2 linked regions of the Microbulbifer sp. A4B17 genome follow. The protein of the gene in region 1 interacts with the protein of each later gene in a pairwise test. Links are inferred from orthologs where the notes say so. Each region holds a gene or a part of one and is shown on either strand. Other genes may lie near its edges. The genes, in order: BTJ40_RS20275 and ndk.

What was found.
Region 2: the proteins of BTJ40_RS20275 (region 1) and ndk interact in binary tests that used the Escherichia coli proteins (3 or more experiments, as listed by UniProt). The link is inferred for Microbulbifer sp. A4B17 from one-to-one orthologs.

What each region holds. Positions count from the first base shown.
Region 1 is NZ_CP029064.1:4,633,724-4,650,452, forward strand. Bases 1,903-4,666 are described here. They hold BTJ40_RS20275 (5-formyltetrahydrofolate cyclo-ligase), read left to right. Parts: upstream 1,903-2,877; coding sequence 2,878-3,456; downstream 3,457-4,666. Other genes in these bases: BTJ40_RS20260 (TIGR02449 family protein), read left to right, coding at 2,056-2,259; BTJ40_RS20265 (cell division protein ZapA), read left to right, coding at 2,259-2,588; BTJ40_RS22535 (hypothetical protein), read right to left, coding at 3,550-3,687. In the rest of the region: BTJ40_RS20250 (aminopeptidase P N-terminal domain-containing protein), read right to left, coding at 1-1,293; BTJ40_RS20255 (UPF0149 family protein), read right to left, coding at 1,293-1,847; ribose-5-phosphate isomerase RpiA, read left to right, coding at 5,658-6,329; BTJ40_RS20290 (transglycosylase SLT domain-containing protein), read left to right, coding at 6,347-6,973; BTJ40_RS20295 (DUF4168 domain-containing protein), read left to right, coding at 7,285-7,662; BTJ40_RS20300 (helix-turn-helix domain-containing protein), read right to left, coding at 7,688-8,020; BTJ40_RS20305 (AraC family transcriptional regulator), read left to right, coding at 8,556-9,590; BTJ40_RS20310 (OmpA family protein), read right to left, coding at 9,778-11,022; BTJ40_RS20315 (acetyl-CoA C-acetyltransferase), read left to right, coding at 11,409-12,617; BTJ40_RS20320 (3-hydroxyacyl-CoA dehydrogenase NAD-binding domain-containing protein), read left to right, coding at 12,628-14,784; BTJ40_RS20325 (acyl-CoA dehydrogenase family protein), read left to right, coding at 14,891-16,039; BTJ40_RS20330 (CaiB/BaiF CoA-transferase family protein), read left to right, coding at 16,093-16,729. UniProt on the Escherichia coli protein: Involved in the removal of 5-formyltetrahydrofolate.
Region 2 is NZ_CP029064.1:1,041,819-1,052,936, forward strand. Bases 1-2,944 are described here. They hold ndk (nucleoside-diphosphate kinase), read left to right. Parts: upstream 1-1,230; coding sequence 1,231-1,659; downstream 1,660-2,944. Other genes in these bases: hscA (Fe-S protein assembly chaperone HscA), read left to right, coding at 1-290; fdx (ISC system 2Fe-2S type ferredoxin), read left to right, coding at 381-719; iscX (Fe-S cluster assembly protein IscX), read left to right, coding at 744-938; rlmN (23S rRNA (adenine(2503)-C(2))-methyltransferase RlmN), read left to right, coding at 1,723-2,841. In the rest of the region: BTJ40_RS04615 (cytochrome-c peroxidase), read left to right, coding at 3,389-5,287; BTJ40_RS04620 (cytochrome-c peroxidase), read left to right, coding at 5,885-7,822; BTJ40_RS22125 (hypothetical protein), read left to right, coding at 7,870-8,043; type IV pilus biogenesis/stability protein PilW, read left to right, coding at 8,179-8,955; BTJ40_RS04630 (RodZ domain-containing protein), read left to right, coding at 8,945-9,901; ispG (flavodoxin-dependent (E)-4-hydroxy-3-methylbut-2-enyl-diphosphate synthase), read left to right, coding at 10,002-11,114. UniProt on the Escherichia coli protein: Major role in the synthesis of nucleoside triphosphates other than ATP. The ATP gamma phosphate is transferred to the NDP beta phosphate via a ping-pong mechanism, using a phosphorylated active-site intermediate.

The sequences.
Region 1 (16,729 bases):
CGGAGCCGCTGCTGAAAGGACCTGTGGCCCTTTACTGGTGAGAGCGACATCATCCTCGATACGAATCCCGATCCCGCGAAACTGTGCGGGAATATTCTCGTCGTTTTCCGGAATATAAATACCGGGCTCAATTGTCATCACCATGCCGGCTTCCAACTGGCGCCAGGATCCATGGACGCGATAATCACCCACATCGTGCACATCCATGCCCAGCCAGTGGCCAACCCGGTGCATATAGAACCGTCGGTAAGCGCCGGATTCGATCAACCCTTGGGTATCGCCTCGCAGCAGGCCCAGGTCGACCAGCCCTTGGGTGATTGTCTCAACACTGGCAAGGTGAGGATGGTCCCAGTGATTTCCCACTGAAACCTGTTCGATCGCTGCTTGCTGGGCGGCCAGGACTATTTCATAAACTGCGCGCTGCGGCCCGCTAAATGAGCCATTAACCGGATAGGTGCGGGTAATATCCGCCGCATAGCCACGGTACTCACACCCCGCATCCACCAGCACCAGGTCCCCATCGTGCAACTGCGCACTGTTACTGCAATAGTGCATTACCAACGCATTGCTACCACCCCCAACAATCGTGGGATAGGCGGATTCACGGGCTCCAGAATCGACAAAGGTATGCAGGAGGGCGGCTTCCAACTGGTATTCGTAGAGGCCCGGTTGGCATCGGGTCATGGCCCGGCAGTGTGCCTCGGCGCTGATTTTAGCTGCCTGTTCCATTAGGCGTATTTCCTGGGCCGACTTAATCAGCCGCAATTCCCGCAACTGATAATCGATGTCGACCATTTCCGGCGCGCCCCCGGTATTCGGCGCCGCAGTAATCCGCTCTAAATAATTGCGGATACGCCGGTCCAAATGAGCGTAGCGCCCCATGGGGAAATAAACCCGCTCACGCCCCTCCAACAATCCCGGCAAAATATCATCGAGATCACCGATGGGAAACGCATCGCTCAATCCACACTGCTGCACTGCGCGCTCCGGCCCCAGGCGCGGACCGTCCCACTTTTCTTTTTCCGCATCGCGCTCCCGACAGAACAACAAGGTTTCTCCCTGTGTTCGTCCCGGCACCAAAACCAGCAGTGCCTCAGGCTCATCAAAGCCGCAGAGATATAAAAAATCACTGTCCTGGCGAAACGAGAAAAAAGTATCTCTGGAGCGCAGTTGCTCCCCAGCAGATGACACTATCGCCAAACTGCCAGCGGGCAATTCTGCCATCAGGCGGTTGCGACGGCGGGCGTACTCAGACCGGCTGATTCCCGCTGTGGTTTTCGGAGTCTTAGGCATCAGTGAATGGTGGGCTCGCTATCGGATTCCTTCCCTTTTACTTCAGTAAATATATTGAGTACGGCAACGCGAACGTATTCCTGTAGCTCGACTAGTTGCAGTTCAGTCTCCTCACCCTCTTCAACGTGTTCAGCGTCCAATTGGGCGATGGCACTGATATCTTTTAATGCTTCGTCACTGGTAGGCATCAATTTTTCCCGTGCCCCACCAACACCAAAACCATGCAGGAATCCATCGCACCAATGGCTCAGCGCTAAAGCGCGAGAGACGACATCTTCATCATCACACAGCACCAGTTCAAAATTGAAGTTGGAACCGTCCAGCTGCTTGTGACTCTCATCAGCCAGTTGGAAAAAATCCCGATTAAGATCTGCCGGCACCGCCTCCACATCGAGCAACCCAGCCAGCTCATTCTGCCAGCGTTGTTTGTCCGGCCGCTCACCCGCCGCAAGAATGCCACAGATAAAGCCGTGCAATTCGCTGGGATCAGCCTGTCCTCCAGCTGAGAGAATGGCATTGGCGAGGAGTTCAAATTGGCTAGCTTCAGAAGTCATAGTTACCGTACAGCTTTTTGTGAATTAGGCTTTTCAATCCGGCTTCCAAACAGGTACCAAACCGGGAAAATGAGGCATTAAGAGACAATTTTGTGATTGTCCGCGCAGGCGCAGCGATTGACCCACCAATACGCCGGCAATATAGTAGCGGAATCCCTCGCAGTCTGTCGTGTTGCGAACTCAGACGTCGACCTCAAATGCAGGAAATATGGATAAGCTGCAAGCGCTAGAAAGCACCGTGGATTCACTCATTGCCCGCTGTCAACAATTGGCAGATGACAATCGTGAATTGCGCCGGCAGGAAGCCGACTGGCTGCGTGAACGCCAGCGCCTGATAAAAAATAACGAGGCCGCCCGCTCGCGGGTAGAAGCTATGATTAACCGTCTTAAAGGGCTAACGCAAGATACCTGATGTCTGAAACCGCATCACCCTCCGAAACTGTAACTGTCTCTATTCTCGATAAAGAGTACCGTGTCGCCTGCGCGGAAAGCGAGCGCGCCGGTCTACAGGCTTCGGCACACCTGCTACACGAACGCATGTCCCGCATCCGCGCAACGGGAACTGTTATCGGTTTAGAGCGTATCGCCGTAATGGCAGCGCTTAATATTGCCCACGAGCTTATCCAGGCGAAAGCTGAACTCAGTTCCATCCCTCTGCAAGAAGAGATGTTGGAGCGACTCACCGACAAGGTGCAAAGTGCCCTCGGTGAAATAGAATCGGAAGAAAAACCTCAAGATTGAGGTGACAAGAAGCCACTTTCTGCTACCAGTCACCTCAGTTAAATTTCTGGTTAACAGGCCCCCGTTCTACAAGTTATAATTGATTCATACCCTGGGGTGTTGGCCAGCAGACTATGTCCTTGAGCCGATAATCTTACCCCGGTGGTTTCCAGCGGGTGCTGGTGCGCAAGTCCGCCTTGTAGCGGAAAGCCTTATGTACTCCGGATCCCACCACCTTGAACCTTACGGTTCAAGGCTCCGTCTACAGCCGCACACTCGGGGTACCCTATTTCTCCACGCTTTTCCCACAATGACTGAAACAAAAACGCAACTGCGCCGCCGTATGCGCGCGGGGCGACGGGATCTCAGCGCCTATCAACAGCGTTTGCATGGCCGCGCAACCATCACTCTCCTGAGCCGTATCCCACAAATGAATCGAGCAGTGCACGTCGGTATCTATTGGCCAACAGACGGTGAGCTGGATGTCCGCTACCTGCTGCAACGGTTTCCACAAAAACATTTTTATTTACCGCAGCTCCCGGCAGAACCACATCCCCACCTCCGGTTCAGACGCTGGCAGGGTGAACCCCTGGCTTTCCGCAACCGCTATCGTATCCCAGAGCCTGTACGCACCACCTACCGTGCTCCAAAGCTCCTGGACCTGGTTTTGGTGCCTCTGGTCGCCTTCGATCCCAGCGGTGCGCGCCTGGGTATGGGGGCGGGCTTCTACGATCGAACTTTTGAGCACAAACAGTTATTACCGGGCACAGGGCCGCAACTTATTGGCGCAGCGCACCAGCTGCAGTGTGTGGATAACTTGCCCACAGACAACTGGGATATTCCGCTGGATATGGTGGTCACTGAACAGCGTATTTATCGCTGTCGCTAAAAAGTGGTTGCTGGAATACAAAAAAAGCCGGACACCTGGGTGTCCGGCTTTTTTTGTGTTTGCTCGTGGGCAGAGCGCCCCCCCGGCATCAGCCTAACGGGTAACCACTCCCTGTTGCAGAGCAGCCGGCGGTTCAGCTTCGGAAGAAAATACCTCAGATAAACCACTGGTACTCAACAGAACGCCCGCGACAAAGACAACCACAGCGATTGTCAGCGCATCGGCTTTCATTGGGACCATCCTGTACGATAATTTTGTTTTTATATGCGTTTCGCCCCGCTTATGACCAAAGCCACAGCAAAAGTTCCACGCGAATAGACAATACTCAAGAAGCGGCGTAATAGTAACCGTTTATTGGATATTTTATGAGTTTTTTGTCTCAAAATTAGACAAGCAAGTTCGACAAAACAGGATTTGCAGTCTATACACCTACGGATAAATGAGACGCCTTTCTCAGGTAACGGTAAGCGAGGGGTTAACCACCCAAAAATAATCGGTAAGCCGGGTTTTGCGTTTCATCCCAAAAACGGAATTGAAGCTGGTGTAAAAGTGTCTGCAGCTCCCCCCGCGCAGCGGGTTCCACCTGCAATCCAACCAGGACACGTCCATAAGCCGCTCCGTGATTGCGATAGTGAAACAGCGTTATATTCCAGCGGCCAGCGAGATGCTCAAGGAACTTGCGCAAAGCGCCCGGGCGCTCAGGAAATTCAAAGCGGTAAATAACTTCATCAGATAAACCGGATACCCTGCCTCCCACCAAATGGCGAATATGCAATTTTGCCATTTCATTGTCGGTCAGATCTGTGACCTGATAATCTTTGGACTCGAGCTGACTGACCAATTGATGCCTGTCTTGCTCAGATACCACTTGCAGCCCCACGAAGATATGCGCTTCGCTATCACTGGCAAAACGATAGTTAAACTCAGTGATTGAACGATCACCTAAATCCCGGCAAAACTGTAAGTAACTTCCCGGCTGCTCAGCAATTTTTACCGCGAGGACCGCCTCGCGCTTTTCACCGATCTCAGTGCGCTCGCTAATGTAGCGCAGGCGATCAAAATTAATATTGGCTCCACTACACACTGTGGCGAAGGTGCCATTGCGATTGTCGTTTTGCTCCAGATATTTCTTCAGCCCCGCTAAACCAACGGCCCCGGCCGGCTCAGCGATAGAGCGTGTATCCTCGAATATATCCTTAATGGCTGCACAGATTTCGTCGGTACTGACAGTGATAACCCCATCCACGGTTTCACGCAGAACCCGGAAGGTCTCCTCACCAATTTGTGCAACGGCAACACCATCGGCAAACAACCCCACCTCCGGTAGCCGAGCGCGCTCGCCGGCTTTCAGCGCGGCCTCCAGACAGGCAGCATCCTGCGGCTCTACACCGTACACTTTGGTTTCCGGGCGTACATATTTGATATAGGCGGCCATGCCCGCAGCTAAACCACCCCCTCCGACCGGAATAAACACCGCATCCAGGTTGCCCGAGTGCTGGCGCAGCATCTCCATAGCCACGGTGCCCTGGCCGGCGATCACATCGGGGTCATCGTAGGGGTGGATAAATACCAGCCCCCGCTCCTTAACCAGCTCGCGGGCCCGCGCCGCGGCTTCATCAAAGGTATCACCGTACAGCACCACCTCAGCACCGCGCATACGCACAGCGCTCACCTTAATTTGCGGGGTGGTTTTGGGCATAACAATAGTAGCGCGTACTCCCATCTGGGCCGCACTCAGGGCAAGTCCCTGGGCATGGTTGCCCGCCGATGCCGCTATCACACCCCGGGCCCGCTCCTCGGCAGGCAACTGCAGGAGTTTGTTATATGCCCCGCGTACCTTGAAGGAAAACACGGGTTGCAGGTCTTCACGCTTCAACAGGATTCGGTTGCTAAAGCGATGGGAGAGTTGGCGCATTTGCTCCAACGGCGTCTCGGTAGCGACATCGTAAATGCGTGCGTCTAAAATGCGCTTGATATAGGACTTGGGCATGACGTGTTTGACGGCCGTAGCGGTTAATTACTGTGCGCGACTCAGCGTAGACTAGTAGCAGGAACAACAAAGGCCCTGTGTGAAGCGCAGCACCGGCATGACAGTCTAAGCCTTGAAAAGCATATTTGCCACAAAAAACAACCTATTGCGCTTTTTTTTATCGTCAGATACAAATTAATGCGAAATAATTGCAAAGGAAACTATCCAGAGTATGACCCAGGATGAATTGAAACAGGCGACAGCTCGCGCCGCTATCGACTATATCGCCCCGCGCCTGGAGGACAGCTCCATTGTCGGCGTAGGTACCGGTTCCACCGCTAACTTCTTTATTGATTACCTTGCAGAGATCAAGGGTACCTTTGATGGTACTGTGGCGAGTTCCGAGGCCTCCGCAGAGCGGCTCAAATCCCACGGGATTCCTGTTTATGAACTTAATGCCGTCGATGGCATCCAGTTCTATGTGGACGGTGCTGATGAAGCGAACCCCGCCCTCGAGCTGATTAAGGGTGGTGGTGCCGCATTGACGCGGGAAAAAATTGTTGCTGCCTGCTCTGAGGAATTTATCTGCATTGCCGATGAGAGCAAGTGGGTCAAAGTCCTGGGCGAGTTTCCCCTGCCGGTTGAAGTTATCCCTATGGCCCGCTCACTGGTTGCCCGGGAACTGGTTAAGCTGGGCGGCGATCCGGTTTATCGTCAGGGTGTGATCACGGATAATGGCAACGCCATCCTCGACGTATACAATCTGCGCATCGAAAGCCCCACTGCCCTTGAAGAGGCTATCAATAACATCACAGGGGTAGTTACTAACGGTATCTTCGCCAAGCGCTCCGCCGATATTTTACTGCTTGGCACCAGTACCGGAGTGAAAACCATTACCGTATAAATATGCCGTAAATTGTTATGCACAAAAAAAATAAAAAATATGGACTGCTCGTTTTGCTCAGTGCTGTTGCGCTGAGCAGCGGCTGTGCGACCACACCTCCAAACGATCTCGACAATATCTGCTCTATTTTCCAGGAAAAAAAGAAGTGGTATGGCGAGGCAAAAGATGCTCAGGACAAATGGGGTTCTCCAATTGCGGTAATGATGGCAATCATGCATCAGGAATCCCGCTTTGTGCACGATGCCAAACCCCCGCGAACCAAGATCCTGGGCTTTATCCCCGGACCGAGACCATCCGATGCCTACGGCTACCCCCAGGCATTGGGGAGCACCTGGCGTCACTACCAAAGATCCTCATTTAACTACGGTGCCGATAGAGATGATTTTGGCGACGCTATCGATTTTATTGGCTGGTATAACAACACCAGTGCACGTCAGTGCCAGATACGTGCTAACGACACCTACAGCCTTTACCTGGCCTATCACGAGGGGCACGGTGGATTTAACCGGCGCACTTTCAAAAATAAGGCCTGGCTCAAAAAGGTATCTCACAAAGTATCCGCCAGGGCACAAAAGTATCAGCAGCAGCTCAATAGCTGTGAACAGTCACTGAAAAAGCGCAAGAAGTTCCTCTGGTTTTTCTAACAGACTATAGAGGCCGATAACCACCGAGTTCTCATCGACCAAAACCCACGTAATTTTCTGCCCCGGGGAGGGTAAATAGCGGTCATTGTAAATATGACCCTGCAACCACTCCGGGAAATTTCTCTGTGCTGGCGGAAAATCGCGCTACAAGGCGCCAGAAACTGACTACGCTGAGACTAATAGCAACGCACTTTAGGCTTGGGACAGGTCACTGTACCAGCACCGCCACAAGCATAATTTTGCAGCCCCAACGTGACGCTGGGTGCTTCCCCAGAGAAGCAAAAGCGTCCTTACACTTTTTGGAGTGCCCGATGAAGCTCTTTTTGAAATACCTGGCTGTATTGGCAATATTACTTTACGTGCCATTAATTTTTGCACAGCCTGCCACTCCCCAGGCAAATGCCCCCAAAGCTTCTTTTAGTGAACCACAACTTAAACAGTTTGCCGATGCCTACCGCTCTATCGTGATGCTGAGCCGCGAGTACGCTCCCAAATTGAAAGCGGCTGCCGATATCAAAGAAGCGGAAGCGATCAACAAAGAAGCTCAGGGAAAAATGATTGCGGCAATTGAAAAAGCCGGCCTCTCTAAAACGAAATACCAGGAAATCGCCAACAGTATAAAATCGAACCCGGCCCTACTGGAGAAGGTCAATAAAATCCTCCAGCAAAGCCACGCTCCACAGCAGTAACCTAATCTATTAAGTGGCGCACTGATCAACTCACTGCGCCACTCAAATCCAACTTTACATCCAACACCTTGCAGATAGTCGGCAGATTAACCTTCACCCAATCCCTGTCGAATGATCCCCAATCGCGCAACAGATAGTAACCGTCATTGTGACGCACGCCCTCCTGTATGAACTCGACAATCGTACCGTGCCCCGGCAGTCCCTTCGCAATAATGTCCTGTACCGTTCTTCGGGGCCAGCCAGTAGCCTCTTCCAAAGCAGGGTTATTAGGGCGAGAAATATGCTCGATCAAGTAAGCAATCAACATTCGCCGGCAAATTGTCGGGTTTAGCTGACTTGCAACAGGCGTAGATGACATTTGACCAATCCTTCACTAACGGAATTTTTCCTATTGTTGACGAATATGACTTACAGGTCGAGAAAATACTGATTAACTATTCACATTTAGTCCCAATATAAGTCGGCACTTGTCGAAAATTCAGCACGATAAATTGTTGAGAGCAAAACTGGAATTTTCAGCCTATAACGCAAAAAATACACGTCAAAAGACAGAACTAGACAACTTTTATTCTATAGTCGTGCCACAATCAAAATTTTCAACGCCGATAGAACCACAGGTTGCTGCATATAAAACAGACATAAGCCTGACTTTCTCTCTCTCTTTGCGCATAATCCACACCGGAGCCTCTGAATAATTCCGCAATATCTCTGCGGGCCTCTGGGACTTTCATAGCGATCCACATGCTGCGTTGCGACTTCCTGAAAGGTTTAGGCATTCCTGCGAAGCCACGCTTTGATTGTGAACCGCTCAGAAAGCCAGTGGCATCACAGAATTATTCAGAGGCTCATTAAAACAACAGCAGCAGACAGAAAATAATTGTGAGGCTGAGAGAGTGGACAATGAAAACCCCAAATTCCGTGAAGCGGGGCTAGGCATCCTCGGCGCTGCGGTTAGGGCCCATCTTACTGGTGCACAGGCAGCCGGGCTGGACTGCCAACAGCTACTCATCGATAGTGGTATCGCCCCCGCTCAGCTAGATGATCCGGAAAGCCGCATTGGCCGTGAGCAGGTAGCTAACTTGCTGCGCCTTGAGTGGGATTTTTTGAATGATGAGTCAGGTGGCTTCCTGGCGCGCCCCTGGTTACCAGGCACTTTTGCCATGATGGGGCACGCTTGTATCACCTGTCCAAACCTGCGCCGAGCCCTGCTCCGCTCCAGCCGCTTTATCAGCATGGTGAGTGACGACCTTCACATTAAGCTGGTCGAGGATGGTGAAGAAGCTCGACTGATCATTCACCACACCAATGAAAAAAAACTGCCCAATCAAATTTTCGTCGAATCTATCGCAGTAATCTGGTTGCGTTTTTTCAGTTGGCTGATCGACCGTACCATTTTGTTAGAGCGCGTTCTTCTGGCATTCCCGCCGCCTGACTACAACGAAGACTACAGCGATATGTTCCCTTGCAGGCATTACTTTAACCAAAGTGAAACCTGCCTGGTGTTTAACACCCGTTACTTGCAAATGCCCCTGGTACGCGATGAGCAGCAACTGGCCGATTTTCTCTCCCGCGCTCCCGAGTGCCTGTTGACCCAATACAAATCCGATCATAGCTTCACCGGTCGTATCCGCCGAATGCTGCAACAGCAAAACAGTATCGAAAATCTGTCACTGGATGATGTTGCTGCGCGCCTGTATACATCACCGCAGACACTGCGCCGCCGTCTCAAAGAGGAGGGCAATAGCTGGCAGGATATTAAAGACTCTGTACGACGAGATATGGCGGTTTACCAATTAAAACAGCAGGAAACTGCCGTGGCGGAAATTGCCGAGCGCCTGGGCTTTTCTGAGCCCAGCGCCTTTAATCGCGCATTTAAAAAGTGGACAGGGCTTGCACCTGGAGCCTACAGGGACAAATTCCGAAGTTAGAATAACACAAGGAGCCTTTGAACAATTCCGTAATATTTCTGCGGGTCTTGATCATGAATCGCTCTGAAAGCCAGAGGCATCACGGAATTATTCAGAGGCTTCCTAAAAATCCCGGTCAAGTGACCGGGATTTTTATAAATGAAATCTACCTTACAAAATATCCTTCACAGGAAATCCAATATCTCGGCTACTCCTGAGAGTTTGTCACTATCCGCACACTAATACGCTCGGCATTGATGGCCTTTTGCTCCTTCTTCTCTGCCATGTCTTCCGGCACTGGTTTGGCTGAACCCATTCCTGTTGCAGTGATACGGTTTGCCGCTATCCCCTTCTGAAGTAGAAGTTCTTTCACTACATCCGCACGCTCTTGGGAAATTTCCTGCTCTGCAATTTCATTGCCCTCGCCTTTTACGTGGCCCTCAATAGCAATGGATAGGTTGGGATTGTCCTGCATTATTTTTGCCAGAGCATCGATATCGGCTGCAGACGGGTTGGTAATTTTTGCCGTTCCCTTTTCAAAGTTCACCCGCATGGGGAATTCCCGGTTGGGACTTTGAGAAAAACTACTGAGATAATCGCGCAAATTATTGGAAAAATCATCGGGGCCCAGTTGCGCTTCGAGCTTCTCTTTTTCAAGGGGAGAATCCCCTACCGGTTGTGAAGCGGACTCCATAAAGCTCGCTTCCTGGGAGGTCATAGAAGGATTACTTTCAGACTTCTCCTCTTTTCCCTTGAGCATACACATATTAAGTGCATAAAGAACCACAAGTACCAGTAGTAAAGGAAAGAACCAACTGCTGAAACTAACCGGTTTCCGTTTTTCCTCTGTCCCCTGAATTGCCGTTGCACGAGGTTCCTGGGGTTTGGCATGGCCATGGGTAACCAGGGCTTCCCCCAGCTTTCCTAAATCGGGAACATCCATTGCTTCCAACAGGTTATCGGGTATATACCCCTTTAAATGGTCTCGCTGACCAATAAGGAAGGATGCCAGGTCGGATACATCCATCTTTTGCGCTTTGGCCTGGCTTTGCATCAGCGAAGTGACTATCGGAGCGGATACACTCAATAAATCTCCACCCTCTTTCCCAAGATTATTAGTGGCGACTTCCAGCACTTCTTTTTTTCGGCTGCTGAAAATTTTATCCAGCATCTTCTCGCCGATACTTTTAACCGATGTCACCTTTTCTGGTGAAGAAACTGCAGAGGCGAAATCAGCTAAATCCAGTGCATCACTCTCGGAAATCAAATTAAATAAATAACCCATTCCCGTTTTGCTACTGGCTCTGTTCAACATACCAGCCAGGATGTAGGAAACTCCAGAAAAGAGTGCGGCCTCCCCTTGTCCAGCCGGCAAATTTAAAGCCTTTGCCAGAGCATCAATACCCCCGGAGCCCAATTGGCTGCTAGCCATATCCAATACATTATCCGCCATAGCCAAACCTCACTCACCACCTCGGGGACCGGCAAAATACATTTATTTGCCTGGGGCCACCTATAAATTATCTATTCAAACTTTTCTCTACTGCCCTGATTCACCAATTATCCTGCCAGAAACAGATGGAACTCCTCTGGCAAAGATAATTTAAGTGCCAGCTTTTATTGCCAAAAATTCAATAGATTTAGGCGCCTTACTTGAGTGTACGGCAGTACCCCCACACGGTTAGGTTATTTTGGAATAAGCAAAAAGATAATTGACAGGGAATGTTTCAATCGTACCTGGAAACTGCGTCATCTCCCGTGGCATCTTTTATCATTGAACCCGCGCTACACCGCACTATGGTTATAACCACAACCATAAAATAAAAAGAGGCTAAAACCGTGCTGACCGAAGCCTACATCTACGATGCTATCCGCACACCGCGGGGCAGAGGGAAATCCAGCGGTGCCCTTCACGAAGTCAAACCTATCACCCTGCTTTCAGATCTTCTGAAAGAATTACAGGCCCGCAATAGATTCGACACTGCCAAGGTGGACGATATCGTGATGGGCTGTGTCACTCCGATCGGAGATCAGGGTGCCGATATCGCAAAAGTTGCTGCATTAGCTGCCAACTGGGACTGGGATGTCGGCGGAGTAACCCTTAATCGCTTCTGCGCCTCCGGTGCCGAAGCAGTCAACCTGGCGGCCACCAAGGTGCGCTCCGGGTGGGAGCATCTGGTGGTGGCCGGAGGCATAGAGTCAATGTCGCGGGTGCCCATGGGCAGTGACGGCGGCGCCTGGGCAATGGACCCCCGAACGGCAATCGACACGGGCTTTGCTCCCCAGGGTATTGGCGCCGACTTAATCGCCACGCTCGGCGGTTTTTCCCGCGAGGATGTGGATAAGTTCGCGCTGAACTCGCAGCACAAGGCCGCGGCAGCCTGGAAACGCGGTGCTTTCGAAAAGTCAGTAATTCCCGTGCGCGACCAGAATGGACTGACCATCCTGGATCACGATCAGTTGGTGCGCCCGGATGCCTCCATGGAGGCCCTGTCACAACTCAAGCCTTCATTTGCCGGAATGGGCGACTTGTGCTTCGACAGCATTGCCATATCCCGCTACCCCCAGATCGAATCTATCGACCATGTTCACACTGCGGGAAATTCCTCAGGTATCGTCGATGGTGCCGCCGCCCTACTAATCGGCAGTGAAAAAGCCGGGCGAGATCTGGGTCTCACCCCCCGTGCCCGTATCGTCTCCGCCGCTGTGGTGGGTACAGAACCCACCATTATGCTCACAGGACCCGCACCCGCCACCTACAAAGCCCTTAAGGCCGCGGGCCTGACAGCTCAGGATATTGACCTCTTTGAGGTGAATGAAGCCTTCGCGGCAGTGGTGTTGCGCTTCCAGCATGAACTGGATGTAGACCCACAGAAACTCAATGTAAACGGCGGCTCAATTGCAATGGGGCATCCCCTCGGCGCAACTGGCGCAATGCTGATCGGCACAGCCCTGGATGAGCTGGAACAACGGCAGCTTCGCTACGGCCTGGTCACGCTATGCGTGGGCGGCGGTATGGGTGTAGCAACCATTATCGAAAGAGTTTAGGGGGCAGACCATGAAATCCATTCGCCTGGAAAAAGACGATCACAATATTGTCCACCTGATTATGGACAACCCCAACGCCTCAGCCAACGTGATGGACCGGGATTTTACCGAGTCACTGAGCGCAGCGGTTGAACAACTCAAGCAGCAAGAGTTTTGTGGAATTATCATTCGCTCCACAAAAAATACCTTCTTTGCCGGTGGCGACCTCAAATCTCTATATGCCGTCAAAATTGAAGAGGCAAAACCTTTTTTTGAGTCCTGCGAATTATTAAAAGCCAACCTGCGCTGGTTGGAGACCCAGGGTAAACCGGTAGTCGCTGCAATTAATGGCACAGCGCTGGGTGGTGGCTGGGAAATTGCACTCAGCTGCCATCAACGTATAGTGATCGATAGCACGGCAATAAAATTGGGATTGCCCGAAGTCACATTAGGCTTACTACCTGGTGGTGGCGGCTGTGTACGCATGCCCCGCCTTTTAGGCATCCAGGAGTCTCTACCCTACTTACTGGAAGGAAAACAGGTGAGGCCGCAACAGGCCCTCAAAGCCGGTCTGGTACATCAGCTCGTTACCAGTGAAAGTGAACTACTAGAGAAGGCTGTCTCTTATATTCGAGAGAATAGTGAGCAACCTGTTGCTCAGCCTTGGGATCAACCGGATTATCGGATGCCGGGAGGGGACGCAAAGAACCCTAAAAATGCGCAGTTACTGATGGTCGCCCCAGCAATGCTGGAGAAAAAAACCAAGGGATGTCTGCCGGCGCCAGAGTCGATAATGGCAACTGTCGTCGAAGGGTCCCGGGTCGACTTCGAAACTGCTACGCGAATTGAATCCCGACACTTTGTAGGCCTCGCTTGCGGGCAGGTTGCCAAAAACATGATTGGTACTTTCTGGTTTGCACTCAATGAGGTCAAAGCCGGAGCATCACTGCCCGCCGCCGCCCGCGATCATAAAACGTCGCCAGTGCAAAGAATTGGCATACTCGGCGCTGGCATGATGGGTTCAGCAATTGCCTACGCCTGCGCCAGCAAAGGGGTTGATGTCGTATTGAAAGATATCTCCATGGAAGCAGCCTCGGCAGGCAAACAATATGCGGAAAAATCTCTGCAAAAACGCTTGCAGCGAGGCCGCATTGCCGAGGACAAAGTACAGAAGATTCTCGCTCGTATTACGCCAACAGACAGCAATACCGACCTGGCTGATTGTGAGTTGGTGATAGAAGCAGTTTTCGAAGACCGGGAACTCAAGCGTAAAGTTACCCAGGAAGCAGAAGCACAGCTGCCGAAAAATGCAGTATTTGCTTCCAACACTTCGACACTGCCGATCACTGGGCTCGCTCAAGCTTCCGACCGTCCCCAGCAATTTATCGGCCTACATTTCTTCTCCCCTGCCGACAAGATGCCACTGGTGGAAATTATCTGTGGGGAGCAAACCAGTGATGAGACTCTCGCCCAAGCCTTCGCCTTTGTATTGCAAATTGGTAAGACTCCTATCGTTGTCAACGACAGCCGCGGCTTCTTCACCTCAAGGGTATTCGGCTGCTTTACCAACGAAGGTATCGGCATGCTCAGCGAAGGGGTTAACCCCGCCACAATTGAAAATGCCGCAGCCCTGGCCGGCTTCCCTGTCGGCCCTCTGGCTGTCAGTGACGAGGTCTCATTAAGCCTGATGAGCCGGATACGCCAACAGACTATCAACGACCTGCAAAAAGAAGGTAAGCCCGCCCCTACCCACCCTGCCGACGGGGTGATCGACCGAATGCTTGAAGTGGGTCGCGCAGGTAAGGCCGCAGGTGGCGGCTTCTATACTTATCCAGAGGGCGGGAAAAAGCACCTATGGAACAGCCTTGAAAAGGAATTTCCCGCCAAAGAAGCCCTGCCGATAAAGGATGTAAAGGAGCGGCTGTTGTTTATTATGGCCCTGGAGACACTGCGCTGTTATCAGGAGGATGTTCTGCGCAGTGTGCGCGATGCCAATATTGGCTCCATCTTCGGTATCGGTTTCCCACCGTGGACCGGGGGTGCTCTGCAATATATCAGCCAGTATGGCCTGAAAGCGTTTACCCAGCGCGCTCAGCAACTGGCTGAGGCCTATGGTGATCGATTTGCCCCGCCAGCGATTTTGCTGGATCTGGCGGAGTCTGGAAAGGCCCTGACAGACAACCCCTAGCTCTGGGAATTGAGCGATGTAAACAGGCATTTCAAACCGTCACTGTTTACATCGCCACCCAAAACACTGGTTCAATTTTTCAGTAGTAAAATGCGGTGGTGAAAGGATGGTACCAAGAACAGTTTACAACGAAGATCATGAGCAGTTTCGCGAAACTTTGCGCAAGTTTTTAGAGAATGAAGCTGTTCCCTACCACCATCAATGGGAAAAAGAAGGCCAGGTAGATCGGAAGTTATGGAACAAGGCTGGAGAAATGGGCTTTCTCTGTCCGCAAATTGACGAAAAGTATGGTGGCCTGGGACTGGACTACGGCTACAACTCCATTATCGACGAGGAAATAGCCCGGGCAGGCCTTTCCGGTATTGGTTGGGGTCTGCACTCCAATATCGCTGTGCCTTACATTATTAATTACGGTACAGAAGAGCAAAAGAAAAAGTACCTCCCCAAATGTATCAGCGGAGAAATAATAACCGCTATAGCCATGTCAGAACCCGGAGCCGGATCAGATCTTCAAGGGGTTAGAACCACTGCCGTGCGCAAAGGGGATCATTATCTATTAAATGGATCGAAGACTTTTATCACCAATGGCCAGCAGGCAGACCTGGTTATTGTGGTGGCTAAAACAGATCCTCACGAGGGGGCCTCAGGGGTCAGTTTACTGCTCGTAGAAGCAGACAGTCCTGGATTTAAGCGAGGTACCAATCTGGAAAAAATAGGTATGAAGGCCCAGGATACTTCAGAGCTATTTTTTGATGATGTCAGGGTTCCAGTGGACAACCTTCTCGGTGGAGAGGGGCAGGGATTTATTTATTTAATGCAGGAGCTGCCGCAAGAACGTTTAAGTGTGGCGATTTATGCAATAGCTAATGCTGAGGCTGCTCTGCAATGGACGATCGATTATGTGCGGGAACGCAAGGCATTTGGTAAACCTGTCTCTGCCTTTCAAAATACACAGTTCAAATTAGCCGAGCTGGACAGTGAGTTAACTGCTCTGCGAGTATTTATCGATCGCTGCTTGGAGCTTCACTATACGAGAGAACTCGACGTTGCAACAGCGGCCAAAGCAAAATTACTGAGTACGGATTTCCAATGCAAGCTATTGGATGAATGTGTGCAATTACATGGCGGCTACGGTTATATGTGGGAATATCCTATCGCCAGATCCTGGGCCGATGCCCGAGTGGCACGAATCTATGCGGGAACCAATGAAATAATGAAGTTGATTATTTCCCGTGAGCTTCTCCGTGATGACTAGATTAAATCTAGTAAATTAAAGCTTCTGTCTTCAATTAAAATAATGATATAAAAGTGAATTCGCACACAAATAATCACTGTGCCCCACTGGAGGGGCTCAAGATACTCGATTTTTCCACCCTCCTCCCCGGTCCCTATGCGACTATGTTGTTAGCTGACATGGGAGCTGAAGTATTGAGAATCGAGTCCCCCTCTCGACCTGATTTACTGAGGGGCTTTCCTCCTATGGTCGATAGTTCTCCCCCTCTTTCGGCCGCTCACGCAACCATCAATCGCAACAAACGCTCTCTAGCAATCGACCTGAAAAGCCCGAAGGCACAAGAGGTGATTCGGCGGTTACTTCAGAAATACGATGTCGTTATTGAGCAATTCCGTCCAGGAGTAATGGATAGGCTAGGCCTGGGCTATCAACACTTAAGCCAACAGCGCGCAGATCTAATTTACTGCTCGATAACAGGATATGGCCAGACCGGACCATTGAAACAGCGTGCTGGACACGATATCAACTACCTCGCCTTATCCGGCTTAGCGAGTTACTCCGGTAGCCGCAGTCACGGCCCTTGCCTGAGTGGCACTCAAATAGCAGATATCGCCGGTGGCTCCCATCACGCGGTAATGTCGATACTCGCAGCCGCATATCATCGGCAGCGAACCGGAGATGGCAGCTATATTGATATCAGTATGACGGATT
Region 2 (11,118 bases), 3.6 Mb from region 1 along the record:
TCGCCCTGCGCGCCCTGCGCGAGGCTCAGGTGGAAGCGGAGAGGACCCTGGAAAGCATGTTGGTGGCCCTGCGTGAGAACGGCGCCCAGCTGCTGGACGAAGGTGAGTTAAATGAGCTTGAGCACGCGATGGAAGCTTTGCGCCTGGCCCATAACGGCGGCGACGCAGAGGAAATTCGTCGACGTATCGAAGCTTTGAATAAGTTGTCTGAGCCCTTTGCTGCAAAGCGTATGGACGCCTCTATCAAGCGCGCTATGCAGGGCCATAGCTTGGACGAATTTGATAAATAACCATGACCAGGCGCAGATCCTGCGCTGCCGGCGGCCGGGGAGTCGTTACTTTCTCCCCGTCGGATTGAGACCACAGAGGTTCAGTACCCCATGCCGAAGATAGTATTTTTACCCCATCCGGAAATGTGCCCCGAGGGCAAAGTGGTGGAAGCGGAGAGCGGTGTCAGCGTGATCGACGCGGCCCTGGCCAACGATATCGAAATTGAGCACGCCTGTGAAAAAGCCTGTGCCTGTACCACCTGCCACGTCATTGTGCGCGAGGGCTTCGATTCCCTGGAAGAGCCGGACGAGCTTGAAGAGGACCTGCTGGATAAAGCCTGGGGCTTGGAGCCGGAGTCTCGCCTGTCCTGCCAGGCGATTGTGGAAGATGAAGACCTAGTGGTCGAGATTCCCAAGTACACCATCAACCAGGTGTCGGAAAAGCACTGACCTGCACGCTGAGGAAGCTGAATCATGAAGTGGACTGATATTCACGATATTGCCATAGAGCTGAGCGAAGCTCACGAGGATGTGGACCCTCTGACGGTCAACTTTGTCGACCTGCGCAACTGGGTGATGGCGCTGCCCGGATTTGATGACGACCCTGAGCGCTGCGGAGAGAAAATCCTCGAGGCGATCCAGGCTGCCTGGATCGAAGAGCAGGAGTAACCGGCCTTTGGGGGCAGTATTGGCAAGAGAGTACAAAAGTCGATCAATACCCCGTATAATCCGCCGGCCGCGAAATGCGGTGATCAAAAATTGAGTACCCCCGGTGGGTATGAAAGGAATATCAGGGAAGAGCAACTGAGCAGGTTGCTCTTTCTTTATGTACGGAGCCTCTGAACAACTCCGCAACAATTCCGCAACACCTCTGCGGGCCTTCAAGGCCCGCCCTGTGGGGCTTACAGAGTTGTTCAGAGACTCCTAAGTTAAGTTACAAAAAATCAATTTGGAGATAACCATGGCCCTGGAGCGTACCCTTTCCATCATCAAGCCGGACGCAGTAGCCAAGAATGTAATCGGTGAAATCGAGAGCCGTTTTGAGAAAGCTGGCCTGAGCATTGTTGCCATGAAGATGGTTCAACTGTCCCGCGAAAAAGCTGAAGGTTTCTACGCTGAGCACAAAGAGCGTCCTTTCTTCAAAGACCTGGTTGACTTCATGACTTCCGGTCCAGTTGTTGTACAGGTTCTGGAAGGTGAGAACGCTATCCTGGCAAACCGCGACCTGATGGGTGCTACCAACCCTAAAGAAGCTGCTGCTGGCACCATCCGTGCTGACTTCGCTGACAGCATCGACGCCAACGCTGTACACGGCTCCGACTCCGCAGAGTCCGCTGCTCGCGAAGTAAGCTACTTCTTCGCCGACGACGAAATCTGCGCGCGCGCTTAATCCGCGCCACAAGTCGCACCGGTCTGTCTGGACCGGTGCAATTCTTCCCCCGAGGTGAAATGAATGACCACAGAGAAAACCAACCTGCTCGGCCTTTCAGTAGAAAAGCTGGCCGCCTTTTTTGAATCATTGGGCGAGAAGCGCTTCCGCGCTGTTCAGGTTTTAAAGTGGATTCACCAGAACGGGGTTGATGACTTTGCAGAGATGACCAATGTCAGCAAGGCCCTGCGTCAAAAGCTGGCGGAAGTGGCCGAAGTCCGTGCCCCGGAAGTATTGAATCAGTGGGATTCCGCCGATGGCACACGGAAATGGTTAATTAAAGTCTCCGGTGGCAATGCTATCGAGACTGTCTATATCCCCGATGGTGATCGCGGCACCCTGTGTGTCTCCTCCCAGGTGGGCTGTTCCCTGGATTGCAGCTTTTGTGCAACTGGCAAGCAGGGCTTTAACCGCGATTTAACGGCGGCAGAAATTATCGGGCAGGTCTGGATTGCCTGTAAATCTTTCGGTCAATTGGACCCGAAAGGACCACGCAAGGTTACCAACGTGGTAATGATGGGCATGGGTGAGCCGCTGCTCAATTTCGACAATGTGGTCGATTCCATGAACCTGATGATGGAAGACAACGCCTACGGCATTTCCAAGCGCCGCGTCACCCTGTCGACCTCCGGTGTAGTGCCCGCACTGGACCGCCTCGCCGATGTTACCGATGTGAGCCTGGCGATTTCCCTGCATGCGCCCAACGATGAATTGCGCAACGAGCTGGTGCCGATCAATAAGAAATACCCAATTGCAGTGCTGTTGGATTCTGCCAAGCGCTATATTGAGCGCATGCCGGATACGCACCGTAAAATGACCATTGAATACACGCTGATGCGCGAGGTAAATGATCGCCCGGAGCACGCTGAGCAACTGGCAGAACTGTTAAAAGATATTCCGGTGAAAATTAACCTGATCCCTTTTAACCCGTTTGAGCTGTCTGACTACCAGCGAGTGAGCAACAACGCCTTGCGCCGTTTCCAGCAGATTTTGCTCGACAAAGGGTATACCGTAACCGTGCGCACTACGCGCGGCGATGATATTGATGCGGCCTGTGGTCAGCTGGCAGGCAGTGTTAACGACCGCACCCGCCGTTCTGAGCGTTACCGCAATGCGGAACGCCCTGTCAGGATGATGAACTAATCGCTAATAATTTGTGAAACTGGTTGTCAATTTTCTGGCAGCCAAACAGGTTCAGGTCTTGTCTTTTCTTGTATAAATTATTGTACGGCCTGAACGTTCATTTCTTTTTTATTTTTCCCTGTCAACGGAATTGCCCTGTCTAACGTTTAACGCTCTAGGAAACTTTACCCTGGATGGGAGTGTTAGATATATGCATACCGTTAAACTAAAACGATCTTATTTTTCTTATTTGCAATTGGCTTGCAATATCCCAATGGCGAGTACAGTGGGTATCCGCTGGTGCAACACCTTCAGCAGGTATTGTGGCACTGAAGTGATGCAGTAGCCGCACCTGCATTTCCACTGTTAATAAAAGCACCATGTTGCTAGAGCATGCCTTCCAGTCACTTTTTTGATCTGGAACAAATTTCAGTGGACTCAGGCCCAAGTTCCCGAATAACGATATATAGAGACATTAGTGCCTCTGCGTATTGCCGAAGTAATTGATAATTCATTTATTTCTTGGGATCTGGAATAAAAAAATTATTGAAGGGACAGTTCAATATTTATGAACGATAAAAAAAAGCAATTTACTCTATCGCCGTCAGTACTGGCAAAGCTTATGGTCATATCCATATTTCTTTTGCTTGCTGGTTGTGGCGGCGGCAGTTCCTCCAGTAGTGGTGATGGGTCAACTACCGAAACTGGTAGTGGTTCCAGTTCCGGGGATAGCTCCGATGCAGGTGATGATTCCAGCTCGGATTCAGAGCAGGGTACTGTCGTTGCTGAGTTGATCGCAAACCCCTTCTCCGGCACCAGTATCGGGCTTTCCTGGGAGGACTCTGAAGAGACTTACACTATCTATCGTGATGGAGAAGCAATCGCTGAAACTACCGATAACTTTTATGTCGATGAGGATTTATCAATAAATACAGAATATACCTATTGGGTCGGTGTGGGGGATATTGGTAGTGGAACTGACAGTGTTGTTACAAAGACACTGGTTAATAACACTAATGATGGCCTTAGCAATGGTGCTGATGCCGATACTATTGATAAGCGGATCGTTGATTTTGAAGAGTGCCAAAATGCGCGTACTGCGATAGACGTTGCCGATGATAGCCTCGATAGCTGCTTGCAGGCGGTACTGGATGAGGTGGGAATGGCGGAGCAGTTAGAGGATATGCGCGCTTTTGCTGCCAGGGTAAGGAGTGAGCAAGACCCAGCGATGGTTGAGCTGGGAATGCGTTTATTTCACAGTAAGAGCCTCAGTGCCAACGGCGATACTTCCTGCTCCTCTTGCCACCATCCAGCAATAGGCTGCGCTGGTGACGATCTCTCTATGCCCATCGGCGTTAACGCTGTTGCCCCCGACACGCTGGGCCCAGGGCGATCCGATGGTGAGAACGAAGTGCCGCTGGTGGCGCGCAATGCCCAGCCTATCTGTAACGTTGGGCTCTGGGATAATGGGCTCTTCTGGGATAACCGAGTTAGCCTTACCAGCGACGGGGGTCTTAGAACTGACTCAAGGGATGTAACCAATAATACCGAAGCGGCAGTAGGCACGGGGACTCTGGCTCTTATGATGGCCCAGGCGCATTTTCCCGTAACGGATGCCGCTGAGATGGGAGATATTTCCGAATTTGGTTACGACGAAAGTAGTGATGACGGGCTTACCAATTACCGCGAGGAGTATCTCGTAACAAAGCTCAACCAGGAATCCTGGGGCCCCTTATTTACTGATGCTTATGGCGACTCCGATATCGACTTCAGCAGGATTGCACAGGCGATTGCTGCCTATGAGGCGGTCTATATTTTTATCGACAACCCCTTCTTTGACTATGTCGACGGAGAGCTGAACGCTTTGGATAATGACCAGAAGCGTGGAGCAATCACCTATTTTACCCCCGGTTCTGGCTGTAGCATATGCCACTCGGGTGCCTTCTTTACTAACCAGGGGTTAAGAGTTGTCAACTATCCCCAGATTGGTGTCGGCAAAGATGAAAGTGGTAGTGGTGCTGATTGGGGAGGCGCTGTCCTGGGGGGGTTCCGTGTTCCAACTCTGCTCAATGTGGGGATAACTGGACCCTGGGGGCATGCTGGGCAGTTTGGTTCCCTGGAAAGAAATATCGAGCATTATGCCGGCCAAGCGGATTCGGTGTCCCGGTATTTCGCCAACAGTGAAATGTGCGACCTGGATCAGTTTGATGAACTCGATGACTGTGCGGCGAAAGTTGCTCCCAACGGCCTGGAATTAACCGAGGCAATACTGGCGATAGATGGCGACGCATCTCTTCCTATAGATGAAGATGAAACCGAACTTTTGGCAGCATTTCTTGAGGCCCTCACCGATCCGGATGCAGCGAATATCAATTCAAATGCAATCCAGTCCCTGATTCCACCCCGCGATGGTGGTCCCGATGGGATGCAGCTGGATGCAAGAGACGGGGCTGGCAGAAGTCTATAGTACACGGAGCGCTGACTCACTTGGGGGATAAACATGTTGGCTGCGTTTTATTGTGGACATAAGTTGAAATAACCGGCCAGCTGTCAACTACTACTTTCAAAGCTGCTAGAAATTATGAACAGCTTTTTTGCCTGTTATATATTTTTTGAATACAGTTTGTTTCTGCTTCAGGCTCTTCTCACTTTCCATCTTTGTAAAACATCGGTAGAAATAGTTGATGGGACTAACGGTCGCGAAGAGCCAAATTTAAATATTTAATTTGTGTGCTTGCTTGAACAAGTGATGTGGTTATTAGTTTTTATTAAAGCCTCGGTTGTAAGAGCGTATGTAATGCTCTATTGCGACTTTCTTAGCAGTTCTTCCTCCTTTAAGTCGATACAGTAGGCCTAGCTATTATTCACTTAAGGGACTTGTCTGTGCCTGTGGCAAGGCGGAAGTTACCTTGTCTCAATTTAAGTGAACTTTAATTTGCGGTTTTATTTGCAATTACTCAGTAAGTGTTTCCTTACCCTTTGGCGTCAGTACTGGCACTTAGGTCTGTATTTGCTGTCCAGAACCCGGGATAAGAAAAGGTCATTGACGGGCAGGTCAAGAACTATGAACGCTGATAAAAATCAATTAACACTATCGCCGACTGCGCTGGTAAAGCTGTTGGTCCTACCTTTATTTCTTGTGATGGTGGGCTGTGGAGGAGGTGGTTCCTCCAGCAGCGATAGTGATTCATCCACAGAGACTACAGATACTGGAAGCGGCGGAGATTCTGGCGATGATTCCGATGATGATGGTAGCAGTGATTCTGATAACGATAGTGATGATGGCACCGATTCAGGGCAGGGGATCGTTCCTGCTGAATTGATTGGCAATGCATTTTCCGGCACCAGCATCGGCCTTTCCTGGGAGAGTACTGGTGCGACCTATGTAATCTACCGGGATAATGTGAGAGTTGCGGAGACCGCTGAGGGGTACTATGTCGATGAAGGTCTCTCGGTGGATACCGAGTACACCTATTCGGTAACTACCGGCGATGTCGACAGCGAGGACGAAACAGCCAGCGTCACAGCCAGAACATTAGTGAATAACACTAATGATGGACTCAGTAATGGCTCAGATGCAGACGGTGCTGATAACCGGACTTCTGATTTCGACGAATGTCAAAATGCACGTTCAGCCGTAAATATTGCTGATGGCAGCCTCGACAGCTGCTTGCAGGCAGTTTTGGAAGATGTTGGTATGGCTGAGCAGTTGGAAGATATGCGCGCATTTGCGGCCCGGGTGAGAAGTGAGCAGGACCCTGCCATGGTGGAGTTGGGTATGCGCCTGTTTCATAACAAAAGCTTGAGTGCCGATAGCGATGTATCCTGTTCCTCTTGCCACCACCCGGCAATAGGCTGCGGTGGGGATGATTTATCCATGCCGATTGGTGTCGATCCTGTCGATGCTGATCTAGTGGGCCCCGGTCGCTCTGACGGTCAGAATGAAGTGCCGCTGGTACCGCGTAATGCCCAACCGATTTGTAACGTTGCACTTTGGGATAGCGGCTTATTTTGGGATAACCGCGTTGCCATAAATGGTAATGGGGGGCTTAGAACAGACTCCCGGGATGTTACTCGCAATACTGAGGCAGCAGTGGGTACTGGAACCCTGGCACTGATGATGGCCCAGGCCCATTTCCCGGTCACTGAGGCTGCAGAGATGGGGGATATCACTCAGTTTGGCTACGACGACACCAGCGATGATGGCTTTACCGATTACCGCGAGGATATTCTCGCTACGAAATTGAGCCAGGACTCTTGGGGTGCGATGTTCACAGCGGCCTTTGGCGATTCAGCAATTAATTTCAGCAGAATTGCCGAGGCAATCGCCTCCTATGAGGCGGTGCAGATTTTCATCGACAACCCTTTCTTTGATTATGTTGATGGTGATCTCACAGCCCTCGATAATGATGAAAAACGCGGTGCAATAACCTTTCTGACACGCAATTCAGGGTGTACTAATTGCCACTCAGGTGCCTTCTTCTCCAATCAGGGCTTAAGGGCGGTCAGTTATCCACAGATAGGTATTGGTAAGGATGAGAGTGGCAATGGTGCCGATCTAGGTGGTAACGGTAGCGGCAGTTTCCGCACTCCCACCCTGCTCAATGTCGCGCTTACCGGTCCCTGGGGGCACGCTGGCCAATTCGGTTCTCTGAAGAGAAACGTTGAGCACTATACCGGCCGAGCCGACTCCGTCTCACAGTACTTCACAAACAGCGAAATGTGCGATCTGGATCAATTTGCTGAAGTGGGTGAGTGTGCGGCAAAAGTTGCCCCTAATGGTCAAGCCCTCACAGAGGCGCTGCTGGCTGAAAATGGCGATGGTGCTGTCAACCTGGACGATGACGAAGTTGATTTACTGGTGGCATTTCTCGAGGCCCTAACCGATCCAGATGCCGCAAATACCAGTTCCAACGCGGTCCAGTCGTTGATTCCACCTCGTGATAGTGGCCCCGACGGCATGCAGCTGGATGCGCAAGACCAGGAGGGTAATCAACTCTAAATGTTTGCTGCATTTCTTTTACTTTTTCCACCAGTACCGAGGTACTGGTGGAATGGCAATACCTGACAAAGTCATCAGTAAATGGAATTGATTGGGTTTTAGGGCTGCAACTGGCAAGGCTTTCCGGCAGTATAGGGTTTTGGGAAGCGCCAGCTGAGGCGGAAACAGATTTCTCACAGAAAATACCGATTCGCGCATTTATCACTATCAACGGACGCTAGTGATCGATGTCGGGTTTGCTGTGTTTTGCGGGCTCGCTTTGTCCAGGGATTGGCTGCGGCACTGATTGGTGTATTGGTAACACCCGCACAATCTCTCTGGGCCGATAAGTGAAGAATAAAGATACAGGTGATGTAGTGTCCGCGAAATTTAAGAGCCTTTCGCTCCTAGTGCTGCTCGGTACTCTGTTGGGGGGCTGTGTAACTTCTGGAGGGGCTGAGCGCAAAGAGGTTGATCTGGATAAGGCATTGGAGACCCATGTTCAATTGGGGCTACGCTATTTGCGTGATCCAGATAACAGGGAGCAATCCCGTCGCCATTTGAACCGTGCATTGGAATTAGGTAGAAAAAATCCGTTGGCACATCACGGCCTGGCGTTGCTCTACCAAGTAGACGGCGAGCTGGATATTGCCGAGTCTCACTTTAAAAAAGCCCTGCGCTATAGCGATGGGTTTTCCATGGCCCACTCTAATTACGGTGTTTTCCTCTATAAGCAAGAGCGTTATAAAGAAGCTCTAAAGCAGTTCGAATACGCCTCTACAGACCTCACCTACAACCGCCGCTCATTCGCCCTGGTCAACTATGGTCGCACGGCCGCACGTTTGGGGTTTGTGGAGAAGGCGGAAGGGGCTTATGCCAGGGCCCTGGCATTGAACCCCGATTTGCCTCTGGCCCTGATCGAAATGGCCGAACTGAAATTTAACTCTGGCGATTATGCAAAATCCAAGGCATATCTAGACCAGTTCAGTGAAAAAAATCGCCAGACCCCCCAGTCACTGTGGTTGGGTATTCGTATTGAAAAGGTGTTTGGCAATCGCGACAAGGAGCGTAGTTACGCCCTTGCTTTGAAGAATTTGTACCCGTACTCTGCGGAGACACTGAAATATCAGGAGTTGAGTGGTAATGACGGATAGTAGTCCCGAGCACTGCGATGGCGGTGAGGTCGTATCCAGTACGCAAACTTCTATAGGTTCTGCCGGCAGTCTCTTGCTTGCTGCCCGTGAAGCGGCGGGGCTGTCCCGCGCGGAGCTATCGCAACGTCTTTGTATTATCGATAACACGGTCGAGTGGATCGAAAGTGATAATTATGAGCGGCAGCCGGAACCCGTCTACACACGAGGCTACATTCGAAACATTTGCCGTGAGTTGAATGTTCCTGCTGAGCCGGTCTTGGAAGCCTACGACAGGGACCGGCCCCAGCCAGCACAGCGCAATGAGACCCGACGAATCACGAAGGCGGAAGCCTTCAGACCCGCACGCAAACGGGGGCACGGGGCTCTGGCCCTTATACCTCTGCTACTCGCTGGCGGCGTCTTCTGGTGGAAATACGGAACCCCGGTCAATATTCCCGGTATCCCCTTGGGCGAGGACAACGCTGAATTGGTTGCCGAAATCCCTGTAGCCAGTGAAGTTGCTGCTAGTCCTGTAAATGGGGTTGAGCCACAAGAAGTAGTGGTTGAGAAATTGAGTTCCGCGACATTTGCTCCCGCCGCAAACGAGGTTGCTGATGTTCAGCCTGAGGTTGCCATTGCTGAAACAGTAAAATCTGAGCCCGCGGTTTCCATCGCAACCGTGAGTGAACCGGTTCCCACTCAGGTGGCCCAGTTAGATCAGGCTCTGCAGGGTGCTCTGCGGCTGCGTTTTGATGAGGATGCCTGGGTTGAGGTGAAAGACGCACAAGGTGTTGTCCTGCTGGCTGGTGTTCAAGCCGCTGGCAGCTCCAAAGCATTGGATGGACGCGCCCCATTTGAGCTGATGCTGGGGAATGCCCGTGCAACCCATGTGGTTTATCGCGATGAAACCATCGACAGCAAGCCAATTGGCGACCGCCGTACCCGCCGCCTGATTGTTGGCGATTGATATGATCTCCCCCCGTTTGGGCGTGAACTCTGTAGGTTTGCGCCCAATCTCTCTATAATCTCCCCCTCGATTTTTATCTGAAATACCGTCAGGTCAGCCTATGCAATTTGAATCTCCCATTGTCCGCCGCAAGTCGCGCCAGATCATGGTGGGTGATGTACCGGTCGGAGGGGATGCTCCGATCTCGGTGCAAAGTATGACCAATACCGAAACCTGCGATGTAGAAGCTACTGTTGGTCAGATTCAGCGTCTGGAACAGGCCGGGGCCGATATAGTGCGGGTTTCTGTGCCCAGCATGGATGCCGCAGAGGCGTTTGGAGAAATTAAAAAACAGGTGAATGTCCCTTTGGTCGCAGACATTCACTTCGATTACCGTATTGCCCTGCGGGTCGCAGACCTGGGGGTGGATTGCCTGCGTATTAATCCCGGTAATATTGGCCGTGAGAAGCGTATTCGCGCGGTAGTGGATAAAGCCCGCGACCTGAATATCCCAATTCGTATCGGTGTTAATGCGGGTTCCCTGGAAAAAGATCTTCAGAAAAAGTACGGCGAACCCACGCCAGATGCTTTGGTAGAGTCAGCCCTACGCCATGTGTCGATCCTGGACAGCCTGGACTTCCAGGACTTTAAGGTCAGTGTAAAAGCATCGGATATCTTTATGGCCACTGCGGCCTATCGCAAGCTGGCCCAACAGATTGAACAACCGCTGCATTTGGGTATTACTGAAGCCGGTGGCTTGCGTGCCGGTACGGTGAAATCGGCTATTGGTCTTGGTGCACTGTTGCTGGATGGTATCGGTGATACTCTGCGGGTTTCCCTGGCCGCAGATCCGGTGGAAGAGGTCAAAGTTGGTTGGGACCTGCTCAAGAGCCTGCGTTTGCGTAGCAAGGGTATCAACTTTATTGCCTGCCCCAGTTGTTCGCGCCAGAACTTCGACGTGGTGAAAACCATGAACGAATTGGAGACTCGTCTGGAAGATGTGACCACACCGCTGGATGTGGCAGTAATTGGCTGTATCGTTAACGGCCCCGGCGAAGCAAAAGAAGCGGATGTGGGCCTGACCGGCGGTACCCCGAGCCATGCAATCTATGTGGACGGCCAGCCTGACCGCAAGTTTAAGAATGAAAACCTGGTCGATGATCTGGAGCGTTTGATTCGCGAGAAGGCGGCTGCCAAGGCCGAGCGCGAAGCCGACATCATCGCCAAAGCATAGAAGG